Regions from separate parts of the Rahnella sp. 1L-D-7-B-C2 genome, predicted to be linked through region 1. Evidence: predicted binding sites of a transcription regulator. Region 1 holds the regulator's gene; each other region holds the start of a gene.
The links. Region 1 encodes PhoB, which activates phosphate uptake and scavenging genes when phosphate is short. Its sites were predicted from a motif close to CTGTCATAAAACTGNCNNAT; they were not measured.

Region 1 (5,999 bases):
CGATCACCAGCGCGAAGTAAATCACGCTATAAATCAGTAAAGGAAGCGGGCCATCACCGGTCATCGGTGCGATACCCACTTCAAAAGAGACGGTTGCGGTGCGTGGCGTGGCGAACAGCGGGCCTACAGCCAGATAGCAGACGGTCGCCAGCAGAATACCGGCACCACGGCCAATTGGCGTACTCAGGGCGTCAACACCGCCACCGACGCGCGCCAGCGCAATCACTGTCATCACCGGGAGACCTACAGCGGTTATCATAAACCCGGCAGCTGCCCACCAGACTTCAGGACCGGCCTGCAGGCCAACCATCGGCGGGAAAATAATGTTCCCCGCCCCGACGAATAAAGCGAAGGTCATGAAACCCAGCGCCAGAATATCTTTATTTGTTAAACGAGTACTCATGATTGGTGTCGTGTTGCCTGTTCAAATGAATAAAGTGACCGTTGCTGTCGTCGTGCCACCTCGTACAAGGATGAATGGCATAAAACTGCCAGAGAGCACCGTGTGGGGATCGAAGTGAGCTAAAAACGCCTGATGATATGCAGATGATTACGTTGTTATGCAGGGAGTATCGAGCGACAGCGGGCGTTAAGGTAAACGTTTATAGCGTATAAAGGCAAGCCGCGATCCAAAAAGCAGAGTGTTTAACCAGATTAACATCGCAAAGCAGTAATATTCGCTGAATACATCGAAAAACACGCCATATGATATGTATGATTTTTAAACTAATGAAGCACAAGATATGCTCCGGAAGGACGAAAAATGCGTGAAATCACCACTCTCAGGTTATTTCACGCACAGTTTACAACATTTTTACAAGGTCAAACATTAACCACTACCAGGCTTTACCAGACGCGGGCAGCGATATCCACCACCAGTTTCAGTTTTTCCCACTGCTGCGCTTCGGTGAGACTGTTGCCCTCTTCCGTCGAGGCAAAACCGCACTGCGGGCTGAGGCAAATCTGATTGATATCCAAATATTCCGCCGCTTCCGCCAGACGCGCTTCAACGGTTTTGGCCGGCTCCAGCTCGCCGGATTTGGTGGTGATTAACCCCAGAACTGCCTGCTGATGGCCCTTTTTAATAAAGCGCAGAGGCTCGAAGCCGCCGGAACGCTCATTGTCATACTCAAGGAAGAAGGCATCGATATTTACACCGCCAAACAGGATCTCAGCCACCGGCTCGTAGCCACCTTCGGAAATCCAGGTGGAGCGGAAGTTACCGCGACACACGTGCAAACCAATCACCAGATCGTCCGGTTTACCGGCAATCGCTTTGTTCAGCACGTCCGCGTAAGTACGCGCTAACTCTTCTGGAGAATCGCCACGCTCGCGGATTTGCTGCTTCTGATCTTCCGAGCACAGATACGCCCAGACAGTATCGTCAAGTTGCAGATAGCGGCAACCGGCGTCATAAAATGCTTTAATGGCGTCGCGATAAACCTGTGCCAGATCGTTGAAATAGTCTTTCAGATCAGGATACGCCTCTTTGCTGATGGCATTACGGCCACCGCGGAAGTGCATCACGCTCGGGCTTGGGATAGTCATTTTCGGGACTGCGCTGCCGCTGATGCTTTTCAGAAAACGAAAATCGTCCAGCATCGGATGCGCATCAAAGCCGAGTTTACCTGTGACTTTAATGCTGCGTGCTTTGGTCTGTACGCCGTTGAACTGAATCCCCTGTACTGCGTCGTAACCTTCCACTCCGTCAAGCCCTTCGAAGAAATCGAAGTGCCACCATGCACGGCGGAACTCACCGTCAGTGACCACCTGCAAACCGGCTTCGCGCTGTAAATCCACCACGCGGCGGATTTCAGTATCTTCTACGGCACGCAGCTGCGCGGCATCGATCTCGCCAGCCTGAAACAGCTTACGCGCTTCTTTGATAGCCGCCGGGCGCAGGAAACTGCCGACCACGTCAGCACGGAACGGAGGGGTAGTACGTTGCATGAAAAACTCCTTAATGGCATCCCGTCGCAGACGAAATGCAAATGATTTACAAGGTAAATAATTGCGCCGCGTTACATGTAGACTTCTGGATGTCTAAATGGTTTTAAGGCGATACTGTCATGCCGGTTACTCACCGACAACAGAGGAATTTTCATGGGAGATGAAATAAATTCACGATCAAAAGCGGTGAGTTAATGAAGCAGCAAACAAAAAAAGCCCGACATGGAGAAATGCCGGGCTGGATAGAAAACAGCAATTTACGGTTTCACTGAAACTTTAGTGGTGTTATCGGAAGGAACTATCAGCTTCGGTGCCAGCGTAAAAATAAAGCGCGTGCCGACGCCGACTTCACTCATCACCTCGAGCCTGGCGTTGTGGTGGCTGAGCGCATGTTTGACGATCGCCAGCCCCAGTCCGCTGCCACCGGTCTGGCGGGAACGGGCTTTGTCGACACGATAGAAACGTTCAGTCAGACGCGGGAGATGCTGAGGTGCAATGCCCGGCCCGTTGTCGCTTATCTGGAACTGTGCGCCATGCGGCGTTTGCTGCCAGCTGACCTCAATTCGGGTGCCCGGCGGCGTATGATTGACCGCGTTATACACCAGATTCGACACCGCACTGCGTAGCTGATCCTCGTTGCCGAAGACCTTCAGCTTCTCGTTTACGCGAAACACAACTTCGTGCTGACCGCCACTCAGTGTCTGTACTTCGCGCTCCAGCATCCCGAGCATCACCGGAATATCGACTTTTTCGTGCAAATCCATATTGGCGGAGGCTTCGATTTTTGACAGCGTCAGGAGCTGCTTGACCAGCCCGTCCATGCGTCGCGTTTGCTCTTGCATAGTATCGAGCGCTTTAGTGCGAAACGGCTCTTCCAGCTTGGCATCTTCCATCATTTCCAGGTAGCCCTGCAAAACCGTCAGCGGGGTGCGAAGTTCATGGCTGACGTTGGCGAAGAAGTTACGCCGCGCGCCTTCCAGCTGGCGCATTTGCGTGACATCACGCGCCACCATCAGTAACTGCCCTTCGGAATAAGGCATCACGCGAAATTCGACGTAATGTTCATTATTGAGCTGAAGATTGAGTGCGCGGCTGAAATCACGCGCCTGGATCCAGGCGCGAAATTCCGGATAGCGCAGCAGGTTGAAGATGTGTTGCCCGTTATCTTCCGGCCAGCGGAAGCCGAGAAGCTCCTGCGCCAGACCGTTACACCAGAAAATATTGCCCTCTTCAGTGGTCAGCACCACTGCATCCGGCAACGATTCTGCACCGCTGCGAAAACGTTTAATGAGTTGCCCTAATTCACGGCGGCGACGGCGGTTTCGCATCTGCATCTGGTTCAGCCCGTAGAACAACGGCTCCCAGCTCCAGCGGCCATTTGGCGGGGTGATGCTGCGGTCAAGCCACAGCCAGTGTGAGAGTTTAAGCTGGTTATAATAGTTCCAGCCCAGCGCCGCCAGCAGAGACGCAAAGAGAAGCCAGCCAAAATGGCCGACAAAAATACCGAGAATGATCGCTGGCAGGCAAAACAGAAAAAATTCGCCGGCCAGCCGTTTCCATGACAAACGTTCTAACACACAGATTCTCCGCTGTGGGGACTAATAACGCGTTGAAAAACGGTATCCCGTGCCACGGACAGTCTGGATCATTCTGTCATGTCCACTGGTTTCCAGCGCTTTGCGTAAACGACGAATATGCACGTCTACCGTGCGATCTTCCACATAAACGTTAGTGCCCCAGACGTTATTGAGCAACTGTTCGCGGCTGTAAACGCGTTCGGAGTGGGTCATAAAGAAATGCAATAACTTGAACTCGGTCGGCCCCATGTCGAGCGCCTGCTCATTGGCCATCACGCGGTGAGAGGAAGGATCGAGCGTCAGACCCTGCATGTCGATCACCTCTTCCACCGCCATCGGTGAAATACGGCGCATCACAGCTTTAATACGGGCAACCAGTTCTTTAGGAGAAAACGGTTTAGTAATGTAATCATCGGCACCCACTTCGAGGCCACGCACCCGGTCCTCTTCTTCACCGCGTGCAGTCAGCATCATCACCGGAATTTCGCGGGTCAGGGCTTCACGTTTAAGATGTTTGATAAACTGGATCCCGGACCCTCCCGGTAACATCCAGTCGAGCAGGATAAGCTCAGGATAAGGCTCGACCAGTTGGCCAATCGCGGAATCAAAATCTTCAGCTTCTACTGCCTGATAGCCATTTTGTTCCAGTACAAAACACACCATTTCACGGATTGGAGCTTCGTCTTCAACCACCAATATACGTCTAGCCATCGTAGGTCCTGCCAATAGGTTAGCGATCTTTTATTTGATTGCGGGCGCCATTATGCGTCAGTTTTGTGACAGATTTATGAATAGAAAGGATGGTCTATTACACCGCACTTTGACAGCCATCTTGCTGAAATTCGCCTGATTTTTCTGGGGACATCGTCCCCCGACGGCGTTTATACTTTGCGCCATTGTTACCGTCTAGCGAATCACCGGGAGTTTCATGCGCCTGATCCACACTTCAGACTGGCACCTTGGCCAGTACTTCTTTACCAAAAGCCGCGCCGCCGAGCATCAGGCCTTTCTGCGCTGGCTGACGGAACAGGTGGAAACTCATCAGGTCGATGCCGTGATTGTGGCGGGCGATATTTTCGATACCGGCTCGCCACCAAGCTATGCGCGGGAATTGTATAACCGCTTCGTGGTGGAATTACAACACACCGGCTGCCAGCTGGTAGTGCTGGCCGGTAACCACGATTCGGTCGCCACGCTCAATGAATCGAAAGAACTACTTTCCTGCCTCAACACCCGCGTGATCGCTACCGTCGGTGAAGACTTGTCTGAGCAGGTTTTGGAATTAAATCATCGTGATGGCTCGCCCGGCGCAGTGCTTTGTGCGATCCCGTTCTTACGCCCGCGCGATTTGATAGCCAGCCAGGCCGGTCAGTCCGGCAGCGACAAGCAGCTGGCGTTGCAGGAAGCCATCGCTGCCCATTATGACGCTTTATATCAGGCGGCACAGGCGAAGCGCGACCAGCTCGGCGTCCCGCTGCCCATCATCGCCACCGGCCATCTGACCACCGTCGGCGTCAGCACCTCGGATTCCGTTCGCGACATTTATATAGGTACTCTCGATGCCTTTCCGGCACAGGCATTTCCGCCGGTCGATTACGTCGCACTCGGGCATATTCACCGCGCCCAGTGCGTGGCGAAAACCAACCATATCCGTTACAGCGGCTCGCCGATTGCGCTGAGTTTTGACGAACTCGGCAAAGCCAAAAGCGTATTTATGCTCGATTTTACGGGTGCAACGCTGAACAGCATCGAAACGCTGGAAATTCCGGTATTTCAGCCGATGCAGATGATCAAAGGCCCGCTGGCCGAAATAGAAAAACAACTGATGCAGTTCAGCGATGGCGATACCACCAAACCGGTCTGGCTGGATATAGAAGTCGCGACGCAGGATTACCTCAGCGACATTCAACGGCGGATCCAGGCGCTGACCGCTGAACTGCCGGTGGAAGTCGTACTGCTGCGCCGCAGTAAAGAACAGCGCATTAACAGCATTGAACAACAGGAAAAAGAAACCCTCAGCGAGCTGAGCGTGAGCGATGTCTTCGAGCGGCGGCTGTCGCTGGAAGCGGACACTGACGAACAGCGTCAGGCACGGATGCGCACGCTGTTTGCGCAGGTGGTCGATGAGGTCACCAGCGGTCATCACGCAGAGGACGCCACACAATGAAAATTCTCAGCCTGCGTTTAAAAAATCTAAACTCGCTGGAAGGCGAATGGAAAATCGACTTCACCGCTGAGCCTTTTGTCAGCAACGGATTATTCGCTATCACCGGCCCGACCGGCGCGGGAAAAACTACCCTGCTCGATGCCATCTGTCTGGCGCTGTATCACCAGACGCCGCGTCTGAACGTCACCCCCAGCCAGAACGAACTGATGACCCGCCACACCGCCGAATCACTGGCCGAAGTGGAATTTGAAGTGAAAGGCATTGGCTACCGTGCCTTCTGGAGCCAGCGCCGGGCGAAAAACTCA
Region 2 (5,999 bases), on a different contig from region 1:
TAAATACGGCTGCCGCGAATAACATGATCGACCAGCGCGGCAAAAAACAGCGACACTGCCAGCCCGATAAACGCCACCATAAAGCTGAATTTCAACGTGGTATAAAAGGATTCGAGATAGTACGGATCCGCAAACAGCTGCGTGAAGTTAGCCATGCCGGCAAACTGGCTGGATAACCCGAACGGATCCAGCGTCTGCACCGAATACCACAGCGCCTGACCCGCAGGCCACAGGAAAAATATCGCGGTGATCAGCAGCTGCGGTAAAACCAGTGCGTAAGGCAACCAGCTGCAACCAAAACCGGGACGGTGTGAACTCATAATAGTTTACTCGTTGATGCGATGACGGGTTTGGCTCCCTCCTCTGCGAAGGGGAGGGTTGAGGTGGGGTATTAATGGCTGCTCTAGAGTCGTCCTTAATACCCCCTCCCGGCCTCCCCCTTCGCAGGGGGAGGAGCTAACAATTACTTGGTTGACGCTTCAAAGCGACGCAGCAGCAGATCCCCGCGCTGTACCGCAGTATCCAAAGCTTCTTTGGCAGACTTCTTACCGCTCCACACGCTTTCCAGTTCTTCATCCACAATGGTGCGAATTTGCGGCATGTTGCCCAGGCGCAGACCTTTGGTGAACGCTAACGGTGGCTTGTTCAGCATCTGGCGGGTCGCGACATCAGAACCTGGGTTCTTCTCGTAGAAGCCTTCTTTTTTGGTCAGCTCATACGCGGCGGTGGTCACAGGCAGATAGCCGGTTTTCTGGTGCCATTCGGCGGCGATTTCCGGTGTGGTCAGATATTGCAGGAATTCGGCGACGCCTTTGTAAGTGTCTTTGTCTTTACCGTTCATCACCCACAGGCTCGCGCCGCCGATGATGGCGTTTTGTGGCGCGCCCTTCACATCCGCGTCATAAGGCATCATGCCTACGCCGTAGTTGAATTTGGAGTATTGACGGATATCCGCCAGTGAGCCGGAAGACGCGGTGGTCATGGCGCAATCACCGTTATAGAACTTGGCGGTGGACTCGTCTTTACGACCAAAATAGGTGAAGTCACCTTTTTTGTTCATGTCTTCGAGCATCTGAATATGTTTGATTTGTTCTGGTTTGTTAAATTCCAGAACCGCATCGGTGCCGTCAAAACCGTTGTTTTTAGAGGCGATCGGCAAACCATGCCAGGCGCTGAAGTTCTCAATCTGGATCCAACCCTGCCAGCCGCTGGCGTAACCGCACTTCATGCCCGCTTCACGCAGTTTCTCGGTGTAAGCAGCCATGTCCTGCCAGGTTTTTGGTGGCTGATCCGGATTCAGACCGGCTTTCTTGAAGGCATCTTTGTTGTAATACAGCACCGGCGTGGAGCTGTTGAAAGGCTGGGACAGCAGACGGCCTTTGGAATCGGAGTAATAACCGGACACCGTCGGCACGAACTGCGACACGTCCTGCTTAAGGCCGGCGTCGCTGAACACTTCATACACCGGCTTGATGGCTTTACTCGCCATCATGGTCGCGGTGCCTACTTCATAAACCTGCAAGATGGCAGGTGCGTTACCGGTGCGGTATGCGGCGATACCGGCGGCCAGGCTTTCATCGTATTTGCCTTTGTAGACCGGCACGATTTTGACATCAGGGTGCGCCTGGTTAAAACGGTCGGCCAGCGAGTTCACTTCTTTACCGAGTTCGCCATCCATAGAATGCCAGAACGGAATTTCTGTAACCGCCATCGCCTGGGTGCTGAACGCGAATGCCAGTGCGATGCAAAGTGTCGTTTTTGTAACAGCGTGCTTAAGCATGCTTGTCTCCTGAAGAGGGCTGGTGTGATGTCAGTTGGTGTAAGGATTTTCTGATTCGGGAGCTAACATGACACGGCTAAATGACAGAAAAATAACCGTTAAATGACATTGATGTGACAGGAGCGTTAACTGGAAGTGACGGATAGATGGCAAAAAAAAGCGCACCGGATATGCGGTGCGCCTGAGAGAAGAGAATGCGGGGGATTACAGCGCGCGTTTCAGGCGGGCAACGGCCTCGTGCATTTGCTCTTCGGTTGCTGTGGCGAACGACAGACGGAAGGTGGAGTGATCAGGGTTATCGGCATAGAAGAATTCGCCCGGCACAAACACCACGCCCTGCTCCAGCGTCTTTTTCATCCACTCGGCACAGTTACGCGGCTCGCGGAATCGCGCCCAGAGGAACATCCCGCCTTTCGGATATTCAAAGGTCAGCACGTCGCCCAGTTCACGTTCCAGCAATTCAGCCATGACTTCACATTTCTTTTTGTACGCAGCGCGGATGGTTTCAATTTGCGCAGGCAGCCGCCCCAGGCCGAGATAGCATTCGGCAATCGACTGCGACAGCGCACTGGCGTGCAAATCCGCCGCCTGTTTGATGATCGCCACTTTATGCAGCAGCCAGTCAGGCATGATCACCCAGCCCAGACGCAGGCCCGGAGCCAGAATCTTGGAGAACGTTGAGGTATAGATGATGTTTTCAGCGTGGCCGAATAGCGCTTTGGACAGTTCAAACAGCGTCGGCTGGCGTTCGTCGGTGAAACGCAGTTCACCGTACGGATCATCTTCCACAATCAGAAATTCATGTTTTTTCGCCAGTTGTACCAGCTGTTCGCGACGCGCACGGCTGAGGGTCACGCCGCTCGGGTTGCCAAACGTCGGCACCAGATACACGCCTTTGATTTTTCGGGTTTTCAGCAATTCAGCCAGTTCATCGACAATCATGCCGTCGCCGTCAGAACCCACAGAAAGAATTTGCGCTTCGGCCAGTTCCAGCGTTTGCAACGCCGCCAGATAAGTCGGGCGTTCCACCACGAAAATATCATCGGGATTTACGACCGCGCGCATCACCAGATCCAGCGCCTGCTGAGAACCGGCGGTAACCACGATATCGTCCGCACTGGCCACCACACCGCGCTCGGCGCAAAGCTCAGCAATACGCTCACGCAGCGTATGACTGCCTTCGGTCAGGCCGTACTGGAACGCGTGCTCAGGCTGTTCAGTGATTGCCATCTGCGTCGCTTCACGCAGGCCATCGAAATCGAAGAGCGCTGAAGAAGGAATACCACCCGCCAGTGAAATAACGCCTTCCATTTTGCTGTGTTTCAGCAGTTCCCGTATGGCCGAACTTTTAAGCCTGACCATACGGGCGGCGAGTAAACCTTCTGTGTTCATGAAATGTTCCTGATGATGTGCCAAGTTATAAGAATGTAAGAGTTGTTAATTTATCGACAAAATAAAAACCGCAAAGCGCCAGCCGTGCGGTTTTGAGATATTACAGCAAATATTTACGATTTCAGCCGCCGTTACGCGCCGAGATACGCCGCACGCACGGCTTCGTTGGCCAGCAGCGCCGCGCCGGTGTCTTCCAGCACCACATGACCGTTCTCCAGCACATAACCGCGATCGGCGAGTTTCAGCGCCTGATTGGCGTTTTGCTCAACCAGGAAGATGGTCATCCCCTCTTCGCGCAACTGCTGGATGGTGTCGAAAATCTGCTGGATGATGATCGGCGCAAGCCCGAGCGAAGGTTCATCGAGCAGCAGCAGACGCGGCTGGCTCATCAGCGCACGGCCAATCGCCAGCATCTGTTGTTCGCCGCCGGACATGGTGCCCGAACGCTGTACCCGACGCTCTTTCAGGCGCGGGAACAGCTCGAACACGCGCTCCAGACGCGAGTGGAACTGATCGCGGGTGGCGAAGAAGCCGCCCATCGCCAGATTTTCTTCCACCGTCATGCGCGAGAACACACGACGGCCTTCCGGCACAATCGCAATATCGCCGCGCATAATTTTGGCAGTCTGCCACTGCGTGATGTCCTGTCCTTCGAAAATAATCGAGCCGTGCGACGCGCGTGGTTCGCCACATAAACTGCCGAGCAGCGTGGTTTTCCCCGCGCCGTTCGCACCGATCAGCGTGACGATTTCGCCTTTATTAATGCTCAGGCTGACTTCATGCAGCGCCTGAATTTTGCCGTAATGGGCGGATACCTGATTGAATGACAACATCGTGTTCTGCCCCTTACCCTTCGCCAAGATACGCACGGATCACATCCGGATTGTTACGAATTTCAGCCGGCGTGCCCTGCGCCAGCGGCGTTCCCTGATTCACCACGTAGATGCGGTCGGAAATGCCCATCACCAGTTTCATATCATGCTCAATCAGCAACACCGACACGCTGTGCTGGTTACGCAGTTCGGCGATAAGCTGGTTCAGCTCTTCGGTTTCGCGCGGATTCAGACCCGCAGCAGGCTCATCGAGCATCAGAATTTCCGGACGCGTCACCATGCAGCGAACGATCTCCAGACGACGCTGCTGACCGTACGCCAGATTGCCCGCCTGACGGTTCGCCAGCTCAAGTAAACCGACGCGCTCCAGCCAGTCGGCGGCGCGATCCAGTGCGTCAGCTTCGGCACGGCGAAAGCCCGGCGTCTTGAACAGACCCGCCAGCACGCCGCTTTTCAGGTGTTGATGCTGGGCGACCAGCAGGTTTTCGATCACCGTCATTTCGCGGAACAGCCGCACATGCTGGAACGTTCTGACGACGCCCATACGGGCAATTTTCTGCCCCGGCAATCCTTCAAGATGCTGTTCGCGCAGCTTGATGGTCCCGCCGCTCGGTTTGTAAAAACCGGTCAGGCAGTTGAACACCGTGGTTTTACCCGCACCGTTCGGGCCGATAAGTGACACAATTTCGCCCTGATTAAGGTTCAGCGCGACGTTATTGACCGCCAGCAGGCCGCCAAAACGCATCGTCAGACCTTCAACGGCTAACAGAGGTTGCGTGCTCATGCCTGTTCCCCCTGATCGGCGATTTGTTTTTTAGACAGCTTCAGTTTGAGCTGCGGGCGCTTCATCGGCAGTAAACCTTGCGGACGCCAGATCATCATCAGCACCATTAAGGCACCGAGCAATAACATGCTGTATTCGTTGAGATCGCGCATCAGCTCCCGGGACACCACCAGCAGGATCGCCGCCAGGATGACCGCAAACTGTGAGCCCATCCCGCCGAGCACCACGATAGCCAGCACGAAAGCGGACTCCGCAAAGGTGAAAGATTCCGGGCTGACGAAGCCCTGACGCGCAGCGAATAACGTACCGGCGAAACCGGCAAACGCGGCACTGATGGTGAACGCGGTCAGTTTGATGCGCGTCGGATTCAGGCCAAGAGAGCGGCAGGCGATTTCATCTTCACGCAGCGCTTCCCATGCACGCCCGAGCGGCATCCGCAGCAAACGGTTGATGATGAACAGCGTGGCGACCACCAACAGCAGTGCGACCATGTACAGGAAGATAATGCGGTCACTCGGGTCATAGGCGACGCCGAAGAAGTTGCTGAAGGTATCCCAGCCGCCGTCGCGCGGTGTCCGGCTGAACTCCAGCCCGAACAGCGTCGGTTTGGGGATCTGGCTGATGCCGTTCGGCCCGCCGGTCAGCTCGGTATTATTGAGCAGCAAAATACGCACGATTTCACCGAAGCCGAGCGTCACGATTGCCAGATAATCACCCCGTAATCGCAGCACCGGGAATCCAAGCAGGAATCCAAACGCCGCCGAAACCAGACCGGCCAGCGGTAACGCCTCCCAGAAACCAATGCCGTAATAGTGATTGAGCAACGCGTAGGTGTAGGCGCCGATGGCGTAAAAGCCGCCGTAACCGAGCACCAGCAGACCGGACAAGCCCACGACGACGTTCAGACCGAGGCCCAGCATGATGTAGATGAGCGTCAGCGTGGCGATGTCCACCGTGCCGCGTGAGACGATAAACGGCCACGCGACGGCGGCGATGATCAATACCAGCGCCAGCAGTTTTTGTTTCGGCGTCGAGCCGTCAAAACTCGGCAGAACCCAGCCAGGCCCGGAAACTTTCTTCAGACCGCTGCTCACCATCGGGCGGAACAGCTGGAAAACAAAGACAATCGCACAACCGATGGCGATCCACGTCCAGCGCACTTCACCCGCGCCGTTCACCACCAGTTTGGTGCCATCAAGGCTAAGTTGCA
Region 3 (5,999 bases), on a different contig from region 1:
CCGAGCTCCAGCCTTTGCTTTTGAGCACCGAGAATACATTGGCTTCTTTCAGCGTACGTTGTGGCGCTTCGGATGCCCCGCCTTCACGCACAAACATGCAGCGCAGTGAAAGTTTGGTGGCGGTATCGCAGGAATATCCCTCGAGCGCGACGAGATTTTTCTCTTTATCGAGGTGCGGCGTGTTGTCGCGATCGTAGCCGTACAGCCCCATGTGGTCGCGACGTGCACTTTCGCCAATTACAAAGACCACGTACATATCTTTGGCATCTGCCGGTTCGGTATAGGTGAAATGTTTGGCTGGATCGAACAAGTTTTTAGTGTCTTCGGCCTGACTGTAGCTGCTGTAAACGTACAGTCCGAGCGCGGAGAGCCAGTTAGACGGAGAGTAAGTGCCGGCCACTACGCCGCCGTAGCTGGCCATCATGCGATTATTCACCACGTCATGGCGGTCCTGCACTTTGCCCATCATCTGCAACGGCAAATAGCACAACAGACCGGAGACGATCAGCAGAACGACTTTCACCGCCAGCGTTTTCGGGGTGGTTTGTCTGAGAGCCGCACCGGGCATTTTGCTCAGCCATAGCAACAGAACGGGGATCAGGCTGACCAGAAACGTCCAGGCGATGAAATGGGTACCGATGGATTCTTTCGATAAATCGATGGAGTCGGAGGCCAGCGCCGCCGCCAAAATACCGTAACCGATATCGACGTTGAACAGAATCATGTAGTAACTGGCCGCGGCGGAGGAAATCACCACCACGCTCATCAGTACGCGGAACACTGTTTTTCCGGTAAACGACAGCAGCACACAGAGGAAATACACCAGTGCAAAGGCCGCCAGCATCTCAACGGCAATCGACAACGCGTTGTCATAGTGCAACTGAGAGTAACGTCGGAAGAAAATCGGAAGGTTAAGCAGGATCCCAAGATAAAGCGCAATGAACAGAAAAATGCTCTGTTGCGAAAGTAATCGTAATTTTTGCATTGGTAATAAATGGCTCTTTGGTGAGTCTGTTTACGTCGTAATGACCGCTCGTGCCGGAGGATTGAACCCACTCCTTAGGATTATTCAGACTCCGGGCCGCGTATTTTCGTTCAAACTGATTGGTATCTTCCAATGTGATAATGTAACAGAATTAACGAAACCTTTATCTTTCAATGATATAAACCAGATGATTTTCTTACGCGCCCTGCCAGTTTCTTACATTTATAGAGAAACTATTGAGAAAGCTTGTGAACTTCACGTGGGAAAGTCAGCGTAAACCGTGTTTCGCCCTCCGCCGAACTCACCACCCGAACGCTCCCCTGATGCAGCGCCATAATGGCGTGTACGATGGACAACCCCAGGCCGCTGGAGCTGCCACCTTCGCTGCGTGAAGCATCGGCGCGATAGAAGCGATCGAACAGTTTGCCGAGCTTTTCTGAAGGGATCGGATCGCCCTGACTTATCACATGGATATCCATTCCATTGGCGTACGGTTCGGCACGAACAACAATGGGTGTACCCTGGTGCGCATACCGCACGGCGTTGGCGACCAGATTGCTCAGCGCACGCTGGAACAAAATGGCGTCGGCGTACAAACCCCCCTCCCCCGCACTGTGCAGCGTCATTTCGCGCTCTTCCGCCAGACCTTCAAAGTATTCCTGAATCCGCGTCATTTCCGCAGAAACATCAATACTGGTGATAGTCAGAACCGAACGCGCATCGGTCGCCCGCGCCAGGAACAGAATATTTTCGACCATGCGCGAAATACGCTCCAGCTCCTCCATATTATTGGCCAGCAGCGTTTCGTATTCCTCGGTGCTGCGCGGCTGATAGAGCGCCACCTGACAATGTCCCATCAGTGCGCCCACCGGCGTGCGGATCTCATGCGCCAGATCGGCGGAGAACTGCGTCAGACGCTGATATCCTTCTGCCAGCCGTTCGAGCATGTCGTTAAATGAATAGATTAGCTGCTGCAATTCCTGCGGTGCATTGTCACTGCTAAGACGCGTGGACAGACTGGCGGGATGGATTTTCGTCGCCTCCAGCGCCATGTGCCGCAGCGGCCGCAATCCGCGGCGGATCACCACATAACCGAGCGCGGCAATCAGCAGATAAGCAAACAACACCGCGCCGGTGATTTCCCAGCGGAACGTCTGCAACATCCGCGCTTCGCCGGTCATGAAGTGCGCGGCGGTAATCTCCACCGTACGGCCATCCTGAATTTTGACGGCTGCGCGGGCAAAGCGAACCGGCGTGTCGTCGGGGGCGGAAAGCGCGTGAACGGTGCTCAGCGTTAACGGCTGGCCGTCCGGTACCGGCGCGACCGGTGGCAACACAAGGCGCGACGGATTGACATTGATAATCGGCGGTTCATCGCTCAGACGGAAAGTCAAAATATCCCGCTCATTACCGAGCATGTTTTCGAACAGACCGGGATTATGGCTGAGCTGAGAAAGCGGAAACTCACTGGCCAGCAGATGACGGAAATACTGAACGCGCCCGCTCACCTGATAATCGGCGCGGCGAACCAGTTCATTTTCCAGCGAGTAATAAAGATAAACGCCCACGGCGCTCACCACCAGTGAGGCCAGCAGCGCAAACAGCAGCGTGGCGCGCAGCGTCAGAGACATCGCCCGTTGCGGTTTTTTCTGCTCAGTCATGACGCACTTCGCAGACGTAGCCTATCCCACGCACGGTGTGAATCAGTTTGACGTCAAAGGCGCGGTCGATTTTCGCGCGCAGGCGTTTGATTGCCACGTCCACCACGTTGGTATCGCTGTCAAAATTCATGTCCCACACCTGCGAGGCAATCATGGTGCGCGAAAGCACTTCGCCCTCGCGGCGCATCAGCAAATGCAACAGCATAAATTCCTTATTCGTCAGCGCAATGGTCTGATCCTGACGCGTTACGCGTCGACGCAGCAGGTCGAGACTGAGATCGGCAACACTATAGATATCCGGCTCACGGGCGGCGGGACGACGCAGCAACGTGCGAATACGCAACACCAGTTCGGTGAAGGAGAAAGGTTTGATGAGGTAATCGTCCGCGCCCAGCTCCAGGCCGTGAATGCGGTCCTGTACTTCGTCGCGCGCGGTCAGAAACAGCACCGGCACATCGCTTTTCTTGCGCAGCACTTCCATCACCTGCCAGCCGTCGAGCCCCGGCAGCATCACGTCGAGGATCACCGCGTCATAACCGTCCTCGAGCGCCAGAAACAGCCCGTCGGCGCCGTTACGCGCCAGATCTACGCTGTAACCCGCTTCGGTCAGCCCTTTCTTCAGGTAATCGCCTGTGCTGACATCATCTTCTATTACCAGTATCCGCATTCAGGCCCTCATTGCCGCACGACCATTCCCCCAGAGAATGATTCCAGAGAAGTTTATCAGTTTCGTCAGACACCTTTGATGACAATTTTGTCATCAACTTGTCATCTGCCAATCCCGGTTTATCGTCCACTCTTAATGAAGTCATTCATCACTGGCACCCTCAGTGATTCCTCTACCCGAATGAAAATACGTAAGAAACTGGAGAGATAAACATGAATACACCAACACGCCTTGCAGGTCTTTTACTCGGTTCGCTGCTGATGTGCAGCGGGATGACATCCGCCTTTGCGGCTGACAACGTCATCAAGCCAACGCGCGGAACCATTGAATCCGTAAATGATTCTTCGATGCAGGTTACTACCCGACAGGGCGAAAAGCTGGACGTTAAGCTGACCGAACAGACCAAAATCAACGCCGTGACCAAAGGCCAGATCAGCGACATCAAGGCGGACAGCTTCATCGGTACCGCAGCTGTTCCGCAGGCCAACGGCACGCTGAAAGCACTGGAAGTTCATGTATTTGCGCCAAGCCTGCGCGGCAGCGGTGAAGGTTTCAACCCGTTTGAATCCGCCGATGGCAAAATCAACACCATGACTAACGGCACCGTCGGCAAACTGGTCAACGCCAATGGCCGCACGCTGACCGTGAAATATCATGACGCGGAAAAAACAGTTGTCGTTCCTGACGATGTACCGGTGGTTCTGCTGGCGCCGGGCGATCGCAGCCTGCTGAAACCGGGCACTAAAATCGTGCTGTTCGCGATGAAAGACGACAAAGGTGCACTGGTTGCCCGTGGTATCGCCGCCGGTAAAGATGGCGTCGCGCCACCGATGTAACCCTTAGCGCTTACGCCGGCGGGCCGTGTCTGTCAGTCGGCGTAAGTGGTTTTTGAAGAACTGCGCAGGGTGAAACCTCCCTCTTTCACTTTGCGCAGTTTCTCATTACGCAGGAGCTTATCCGTGAAATCTCAACCCTCCCCGCTGCGTACGTCAAATTCAACTATTCATCTGTCGAAAAAAAAGCGTCCTTTATCGAAAAAAAAACGCATTCATTCCTGGCCGGTTCGCATTTGCCACTGGATCAACCTGTTGGCCATGATTGGCATGGTGATGAGCGGCTGGGGAATTTATAACGCCGACCCGATTTTCCCTTTTACCTTTCCGCAAAGCACCACGCTCGGCGGATGGCTGGGCGGCAATATTGCCTGGCATCTGGCGGTGATGTGGCTGATGGCGGCCAACGGCCTGTTTTATTTATTGTGGGGGATTTTAACTGGCCACTTCAAACGTGACTTTTTCCCTTTTTCGCCACGTACCGTCTGGCGCGATACCGTCCGCGCCCTGACGTTCCACCTCCCGCATAAGCTCGGCCAGTACAACGCGGTGCAGAAACTGATGTACGTTGGCGTGCTTCTGCTGGGCGTATTACTGGTGCTCTCGGGGTTATCCATCTGGAAACCGGTGCAGTTCAGCGGTCTGGTGTGGCTGTTAGGCGGCTTTGATATCGCCCGCTATGTCCATTTCTTTGCCATGAGCGGCGTGATGTTGTTCGTGGTGGTTCACGTTGTCATGGTGTTGCTGGTGCCGAAAACCTTTGTCGCCATGATTACCGGCGGTAAAAAAATCAGTACGGAGGAAAGCGCTGATGAGTGATAAATCAGACCGCCCAAAAATCATTATCGAACCCGATCAGCGCAAGCAGCTGGTGAACATACAGCGCCGTTTATTGCTGCGCTCCGGTCTGACGCTGGGGGCGGTATCAATGCTGACCGGCTGTAATTTGCAGGATGGTGATCAGGTCGACAAAGTTTTGTGGGCGATGTCCCGCTGGAATGACCGCGTGCAGGGCTGGCTGTTCAGCGGCCAGAAGCTGGCACAAACTTACCGTGAAGATCAGATAACCACGCCGTTCCGCTTCAATGCGTTCTACCCGGAATACAATGTGCCGGAGATCGACATTCCCAATTACCGGCTGGAAGTTTCCGGCCTGGTGCAGAAAAAAGCCTCGTGGACGCTGGAACAGTTGCAGCGCCTGCCGCAGGAGAGCCAGATCACTCGCCTGATTTGCATCGAAGGCTGGAGTGCCATCGGGCAGTGGAAGGGCGTACCACTGAAAACTTTTTTGCAGCACATCGGCGCAGACCTCACGGCAAAATACGTCGGGTTCAAATGCGACGACCGTTACTATTCCAGCATCGATATGGCCACGGCCTTGCATCCGCAAACCATACTGGCACTGGATTTTGGTGGCAAACCGCTGCCACCGGACTTTGGCTATCCGCTACGTCTGCGTATGCCGACCAAACTCGGCTTCAAAAACGCCAAACATATCGGCGCGATTTTTGTCACCAATGAGAACCCTGGCGGTTACTGGGAAGATCAGGGGTATAACTGGTTTAGCGGGATTTGAAGTAAGGAGAAATTCCAGACATAAAAAAACCGCTCAAGTGAGCGGTTTTTCATTTTCGAATTGGCGTAACGTTAAATGTTACTCAATCTCGAAGAATTAGAAGCTGTAACCAACGCCAGCGATCCAGGTGCCAACATCAACACTGCGGATACGGGACTGTTCGTAGGAAACATCCAGAGCAACGTTCTGGATTGGGTTGAACTGCAGACCAGCGCCGTAAGATACGCCGTAGTCGCTGTTGTCAAATTTCTGACGGTTTGCAGTAGATGCAGCGTTA
Region 4 (5,999 bases), on a different contig from region 1:
CTGACCCATCAGTACAAAGCATTGATGGCGACCGAAGGTGTGACGATTGATTTTACTGCTGACGGCATCCGCCGTATCGCTGAAGCGGCATGGCAGGTAAACGAAACCACCGAGAACATTGGTGCGCGTCGTCTGCATACCGTTCTGGAGCGTCTGATGGAAGATATCTCTTACGACGCCAGTGAAAGCAACGGTATTTCCATAAACATTGATGCAGATTATGTTAGAAGCCACCTTGATCAGCTGGTAGCTGATGAAGATCTGAGCCGTTTTATCTTATAATTTGCTCATACGTTCCGAAAGTGATCTTCAGGGAGGCGTTTGCCTCCCTGTTTTTTTTGATTTCGGACTGACTTGTTCACCTGAGCGAATCCACTATGAGCACTATGACTCCCTGCACTCCGACGACGCCCACCCGCGCCTGGCTCGAAAGCCTGCGTCCTAAAACGCTGCCTCTGGCTTTTGCCTCTATCGTCATGGGTTCTGCTATTGCCAGCTTGCAAGGCGTTTTTCATCCGCTGATCGCGCTGCTGGCGTTGCTCACCGCCGGGTGTCTGCAAATCTTGTCGAATCTGGCGAATGATTATGGCGATGCCGAAAAAGGCAGCGATACGCCGGATCGCGTGGGGCCTTTGCGCGGAATGCAAAAAGGGATGATTACGGCTGCACAGATGAAACGCGCCATTATGCTGACCATCGCGCTGACCATTGTCTGCGGCATCACGCTTATCGCCGTAGCGTGTCATAAGCCGAGCGACGTGGTCGGTTTCCTGATCCTCGGTTTGCTGTCGATTGGCGCGGCGATCACCTACACAGTAGGCACCCGCCCTTACGGTTACATGGGGCTCGGAGATATTTCGGTACTGATTTTCTTTGGCTGGATAAGCGTAGCGGGGACATTCTATTTGCAGGCCGGATATTTTGACTGGATAGTCATGTTGCCAGCAACGGCAACCGGTTTGCTGTCTACTGCGGTGCTCAACATTAACAATTTGCGCGATATCGAAACCGACAGCGCCAACGGCAAAAATACGCTGGCAGTGCGCCTCGGGCCGGTAAATGCCCGCCGTTATCACACCATTATTCTGAGCGCCGCCTCGCTTTGTCTGGCGATATTCTCTGCCGTTCACCTGCATCATTGGACCGGCTGGCTGTTCCTTCTGGCACTGCCGATGCTGGCTGTTCACATCAAACGCGTGAATCACACCAAAACGTCAATGGAAGTGCGCCCTCTGCTGGAGCACATGGTAAAAGCTGCGTTACTGACTAACGTATTGTTTGCAGTAGGTCTGTTACTCAATTGATGAAAAGTAGCCAGGCGTGCGCTAATCGCGCTGCTTTTCACATTTAACAATTGATGATTTTGCCAACATCCGCTCTAAAAGGATATACTGAACACTCATGCAGCAACCAGATGAAATCCTATGAAATACGATACTTCCGAACTTTGCGATATCTACCATGAAGAAGTGAATGTTGTCGAACCCCTGTTCTCCAACTTTGGTGGACGTACTTCATTTGGCGGGCAAATCACGACAGTGAAGTGTTTCGAAGACAATGGCTTGCTTTATGACCTGCTGGAAGAGAATGGCCGTGGGCGCGTGCTGGTGGTCGATGGTGGGGGTTCTGTTCGTCGCGCGTTGCTTGATGCCGGTCTGGCACGTCAGGCTCTGCAAAACGAATGGGAAGGCATTTTGATTTACGGTGCAGTTCGTCAGGTGGACGATCTGGAAGAGCTCGATATTGGCATTCAGGCGATGGCAGCGATTCCGGCGGGTGCAGGCAGTGAAGGGATCGGCGAAAGCGACATTCGTGTCAACTTCGGCGGCGTGACCTTCTTCTCCGGTGACCATCTGTATGCTGATAACACCGGTATCATCCTTTCAGAAGACCCGCTCGATATCGAATAATCTTCGCTTTCAGCAACAAAAAAGGACGCCCTGGCGTCCTTTTTTATGCTTATACATCAAGCGCTTCGGCGGAAGTCCTCAGACTTCTTCCATTTTTCCCAACAGCGCACGCAAACGATCCTGCCACACGTGTTGTTCTTCTTTCAGTTGCGCATTTTCACGCACCAGCGACTCGTGATTACCACTCGCCTGCTGAACTTCATGAGACAGGGTGTTGTTCTGCTCTTTCAGTTCTTCGATTTCCATCTGCAACAGAGTAATGGTATCGATCGCTTGCTGAACTTTAGCTTCTAGTTTCTCAAATACTTCAAATGACATTTTTCGGTCCCCTTATGTTCGCAAGGCGCACATCTTATGTTCTGCCGCATCGTCCGGACACGGCTCAAAAATTCCTGCACTTCGTCGATTTTTATAACAAATTCAAACCAGAAAAACGTCTGAACCCTTCAAAACCGGCGGGTGTCTTAACGGGTGATTGTATGTAGCCAGCCATGCCCTGTCTAGCAAGAACCCCTCTCAGCACGCAGTCTGTTGCAATTTTAACGGGCCGGGTATCAGGAAATGCTTAAAAAGCAGAGGCACTCACCAGAAATATCACTGAATACCGAATACTCTGAGCGCCGTTCTGACATACGCGATGAGCGGTAACCCCTTCGCGAAGTTGTCACAGCGTGGCTTTTTTACCCGTCAGCATGACCTTTGAACACGCGAAATCGCTCATTTTTATGACGCAACACACAAATATTGATTTCGCTATTTCTCGTTTATGCTCGTTAACGATAAATTCACATTACGTTCTCATTTAATGATGAACGGCAAAATCCGATTACGTTCACGTACGCAAGACAGAAAAACTATAACTAACCATTAACATCATCCTTAGCAGGATCAAACTATGAGCCAAACCATGAGTTCCACATTAAAAGGTCAGTGCATCGCTGAGTTTCTGGGTACCGGGCTTATCATTTTCTTTGGCGCAGGCTGTGTTGCTGCGCTGAAACTTGCCGGAGCATCCTTTGGCCAGTGGGAAATCAGTATCGTCTGGGGATTCGGTGTCGCAATGGCCATTTACCTGACCGCCGCGATTTCGGGCGCACATCTGAACCCGGCTGTCACCGTCGCCTTATGCTTGTTCGCGAACTTTGAAGGACGCAAAGTTCTGCCCTACATCATCGCACAAGTCGCAGGCGCCTTCTGCGCAGCTGCACTGGTTTACGGGCTTTATTACAACCTGTTCTTCGATTTCGAGCAAAGCCACAACATGGTGCGCGGCAGTGTGGAAAGTCTGGATCTGGCCGGTATTTTCTCGACCTATCCAAACCCGCATATCAGCGTGCTTCAGGCCTTCCTGGTTGAAACGGTGATCACCGCTGTTCTGATGGCACTGATCCTCGGCCTGACCGACGACGGTAACGGCCTTCCGCGTGGCCCGCTGGCTCCGCTGCTGATCGGTATTCTGATTGCCGTCATCGGTGCCTCCATGGGCCCACTGACCGGCTTCGCCCTGAACCCGGCACGTGATTTCGGTCCAAAACTGTTCGCTTTCTTTGCAGGCTGGGGCAAAGTGGCCTTCACCGGCGCACGTGATATCCCTTACTTCCTGGTACCGATTTTTGGCCCGTTACTCGGCGCGATACTGGGTGCCGCAGGCTATAAAGCGCTGATTAGCCGCCATCTGCCGCATCAGATCAATGATATTGCGGAAGACAAAGCACAGCAGCCTACCAAACAGCGTAAGGCCTGATCGGCTAAACTGTTCCATAGCTTACTTATTCGCAGGATGAAAATTATGTCAGCAGATACGACTCACGAAAAAAAATACATCGTTGCGCTCGACCAGGGTACGACCAGCTCACGCGCCGTAGTTCTGGATCACGATGCCAACATCGTCAGCGTTTCACAGCGCGAATTCACCCAGATCTACCCGAAATCCGGTTGGGTAGAACACGACCCGATGGAAATCTGGTCATCGCAAAGCTCGGTATTGGTAGAAGTGCTGGCGAAAGCCGACATCAATTCGGATCAGATCGCCGGTATCGGTATCACCAACCAGCGTGAAACCACCATCGTTTGGGAAAAAGAAACCGGCAAGCCGATTTACAACGCAATTGTGTGGCAATGCCGTCGTACTGCTGAGATCTGTGAAAAGCTGAAGAAAGACGGAATGGAAGAGTACATCCGTCACAACACCGGCCTGGTGGTTGACCCTTACTTTTCTGGTACCAAGCTGAAATGGATCCTCGACCACGTTGAAGGCTCCCGTGAACGCGCTGCCCGCGGCGAGTTGCTGTTCGGCACCGTTGACACCTGGCTGGTGTGGAAAATGACTCAGGGACGCGTTCACGTTACCGATTACACCAACGCCTCTCGTACCATGATGTTCAATATCCACAATCTGGAATGGGATGAACGCATGCTGGAAGTGCTGGATATCCCGCGCGCCATGCTGCCGGAAGTCCGTCCTTCCTCAGAAATTTACGGCCAGACCAACATTGGTGGTAAAGGCGGTACGCGTATCCCGATCGCCGGTATTGCGGGTGACCAGCAGGCCGCGCTGTATGGCCAGCTGTGCGTTCAACCGGGTATGGCGAAAAATACTTACGGCACCGGCTGCTTCCTGCTGATGAATACCGGTACAGAAGCCGTGACGTCGAAAAATGGCCTGCTGACCACCATCGCCTGCGGTCCGCGTGGTGAAGTAAACTATGCGCTGGAAGGTGCGGTCTTTGTCGGCGGTGCCTCCATTCAGTGGCTGCGCGACGAACTGAAGCTGATCAGCGACGCGACAGACTCCGAATATTTCGCCAGCAAAGTCAAAGACACCAACGGTGTTTACGTGGTACCAGCCTTCACCGGCCTCGGCGCGCCTTACTGGGACCCGTATGCCCGTGGCGCGATCTTCGGCCTGAGCCGCGGCGCGAACAGCAATCACATCATCCGTGCAACGCTGGAATCCATCGCTTACCAGACGCGCGACGTACTTGACGCAATGCAGGCTGATTCAGGCACCCGCCTGCAATCCCTGCGCGTGGACGGCGGCGCGGTCGCCAACAATTTCCTGATGCAGTTCCAGTCAGATATTCTTGGCACACGTGTTGAGCGCCCTGCCGTTCTGGAAGTCACCGCGTTGGGTTCAGCCTTCCTCGCCGGTCTGGCAGTCGGTTTCTGGAACGATCTGGACGAAGTGCGCAGCAAAGCGACTATCGAACGCGAATTCCGTCCGAGCATTGAAACTACAGAACGCAATGTTCGCTACAAAGGCTGGCAGAAAGCCGTTGCCCGCGTGCGTTCTTGGGAAGATCACGACGAGTAACCGTCATTTTTTAACGCCAACACCCATTCTGAAACTCCCCTCTGGGGAGTTTTTTTATGCGTCTTTCCCACTGTGCTAAAATCCCCCCACAGATGAGCCTTGCCTCACCGACCACTTTTTTTCTTTCTACAGGCTTCCCAATGAAACGTGAATTAGCAATCGAGTTTTCCCGTGTGACCGAAGCGGCCGCGCTAGCCGGTTATAAGTGGCTTGGCCGTGGCGACAAAAACCTCGCCGACAACGCCGCCGTTCAGGCGATGCGCATCATGCTCAACAACGTCGATATCGATGGCACCATCGTGATTGGCGAAGGGGAAATTGATGAAGCGCCAATGCTGTATATCGGCGAAAAAGTGGGAACCGGCAACGGCGACGCGGTGGATATCGCGGTCGACCCGATTGAAGGCACGCGCATGACGGCAATGGGCCAAGCCAACGCGCTGGCAGTGCTGGCGGTTGGCGATCAGGGCTCATTCCTCAATGCGCCTGACATGTACATGGAAAAAATCGCCGTGGGTCCGGGCGCCAGAGGCGCGATTAATCTGGATCTGACGCTGGCGGAAAATCTGGCGAACATTGCCAGCGCGCTGAACAAACCGCTGACCGAACTGACTGTCGCCGTGCTGGCGAAACCACGTCACGATGAGGCGATCCGTGAAATGCTCGCCGCCGGCGTCCGCGTGTTTGCTTTCCCGGACGGCGATGTCGCCGCAACCATTCTGACCTGTATGCCGGAGAGTGAAGTCGATGTGTTGTACGGCATCGGCGGCGCACCG

Region 2: ugpB (sn-glycerol-3-phosphate ABC transporter substrate-binding protein UgpB) is a predicted target of PhoB. The motif match lies at 1,881-1,900, and genes of this name have one in related genera.
Region 3: AC0Z7K_RS02450 (heavy metal response regulator transcription factor) is a predicted target of PhoB. The motif match lies at 3,401-3,420, and genes of this name have one in related genera.
Region 4: AC0Z7K_RS20575 (MIP/aquaporin family protein) is a predicted target of PhoB. The motif match lies at 2,623-2,642, and genes of this name have one in related genera.

The regions. Positions count from the first base shown of each region.
Region 1 is NZ_JBXAVQ010000007.1:166,104-172,102, forward strand. It holds gene brnQ (branched-chain amino acid transport system II carrier protein) at 1-403, opposite strand, end outside; gene AC0Z7K_RS14035 (cobalamin-independent methionine synthase II family protein) at 847-1,950, opposite strand; gene phoR (phosphate regulon sensor histidine kinase PhoR) at 2,208-3,527, opposite strand; gene phoB (phosphate response regulator transcription factor PhoB) at 3,549-4,238, opposite strand; gene sbcD (exonuclease subunit SbcD) at 4,456-5,694, shown strand; gene sbcC (exonuclease subunit SbcC) at 5,691-5,999, shown strand, end outside.
Region 2 is NZ_JBXAVQ010000011.1:43,042-49,040, forward strand. It holds gene ugpA (sn-glycerol-3-phosphate ABC transporter permease UgpA) at 1-320, opposite strand, end outside; gene ugpB (sn-glycerol-3-phosphate ABC transporter substrate-binding protein UgpB) at 464-1,780, opposite strand; gene AC0Z7K_RS17010 (aminotransferase-like domain-containing protein) at 1,985-3,172, opposite strand; gene livF (high-affinity branched-chain amino acid ABC transporter ATP-binding protein LivF) at 3,304-4,005, opposite strand; gene livG (high-affinity branched-chain amino acid ABC transporter ATP-binding protein LivG) at 4,019-4,789, opposite strand; gene AC0Z7K_RS17025 (high-affinity branched-chain amino acid ABC transporter permease LivM) at 4,786-5,999, opposite strand, start outside.
Region 3 is NZ_JBXAVQ010000001.1:556,074-562,072, forward strand. It holds gene eptB (kdo(2)-lipid A phosphoethanolamine 7''-transferase) at 1-985, opposite strand, end outside; gene AC0Z7K_RS02445 (heavy metal sensor histidine kinase) at 1,219-2,646, opposite strand; gene AC0Z7K_RS02450 (heavy metal response regulator transcription factor) at 2,639-3,313, opposite strand; gene AC0Z7K_RS02455 (hypothetical protein) at 3,526-4,149, shown strand; gene AC0Z7K_RS02460 (cytochrome b/b6 domain-containing protein) at 4,321-4,965, shown strand; gene AC0Z7K_RS02465 (molybdopterin-dependent oxidoreductase) at 4,958-5,722, shown strand; gene ompX (outer membrane protein OmpX) at 5,819-5,999, opposite strand, start outside.
Region 4 is NZ_JBXAVQ010000018.1:37,482-43,480, forward strand. It holds gene hslU (ATP-dependent protease ATPase subunit HslU) at 1-282, shown strand, start outside; gene AC0Z7K_RS20560 (1,4-dihydroxy-2-naphthoate polyprenyltransferase) at 378-1,304, shown strand; gene rraA (ribonuclease E activity regulator RraA) at 1,425-1,910, shown strand; gene zapB (cell division protein ZapB) at 1,989-2,228, opposite strand; gene AC0Z7K_RS20575 (MIP/aquaporin family protein) at 2,806-3,654, shown strand; gene glpK (glycerol kinase GlpK) at 3,700-5,223, shown strand; gene glpX (class II fructose-bisphosphatase) at 5,364-5,999, shown strand, end outside.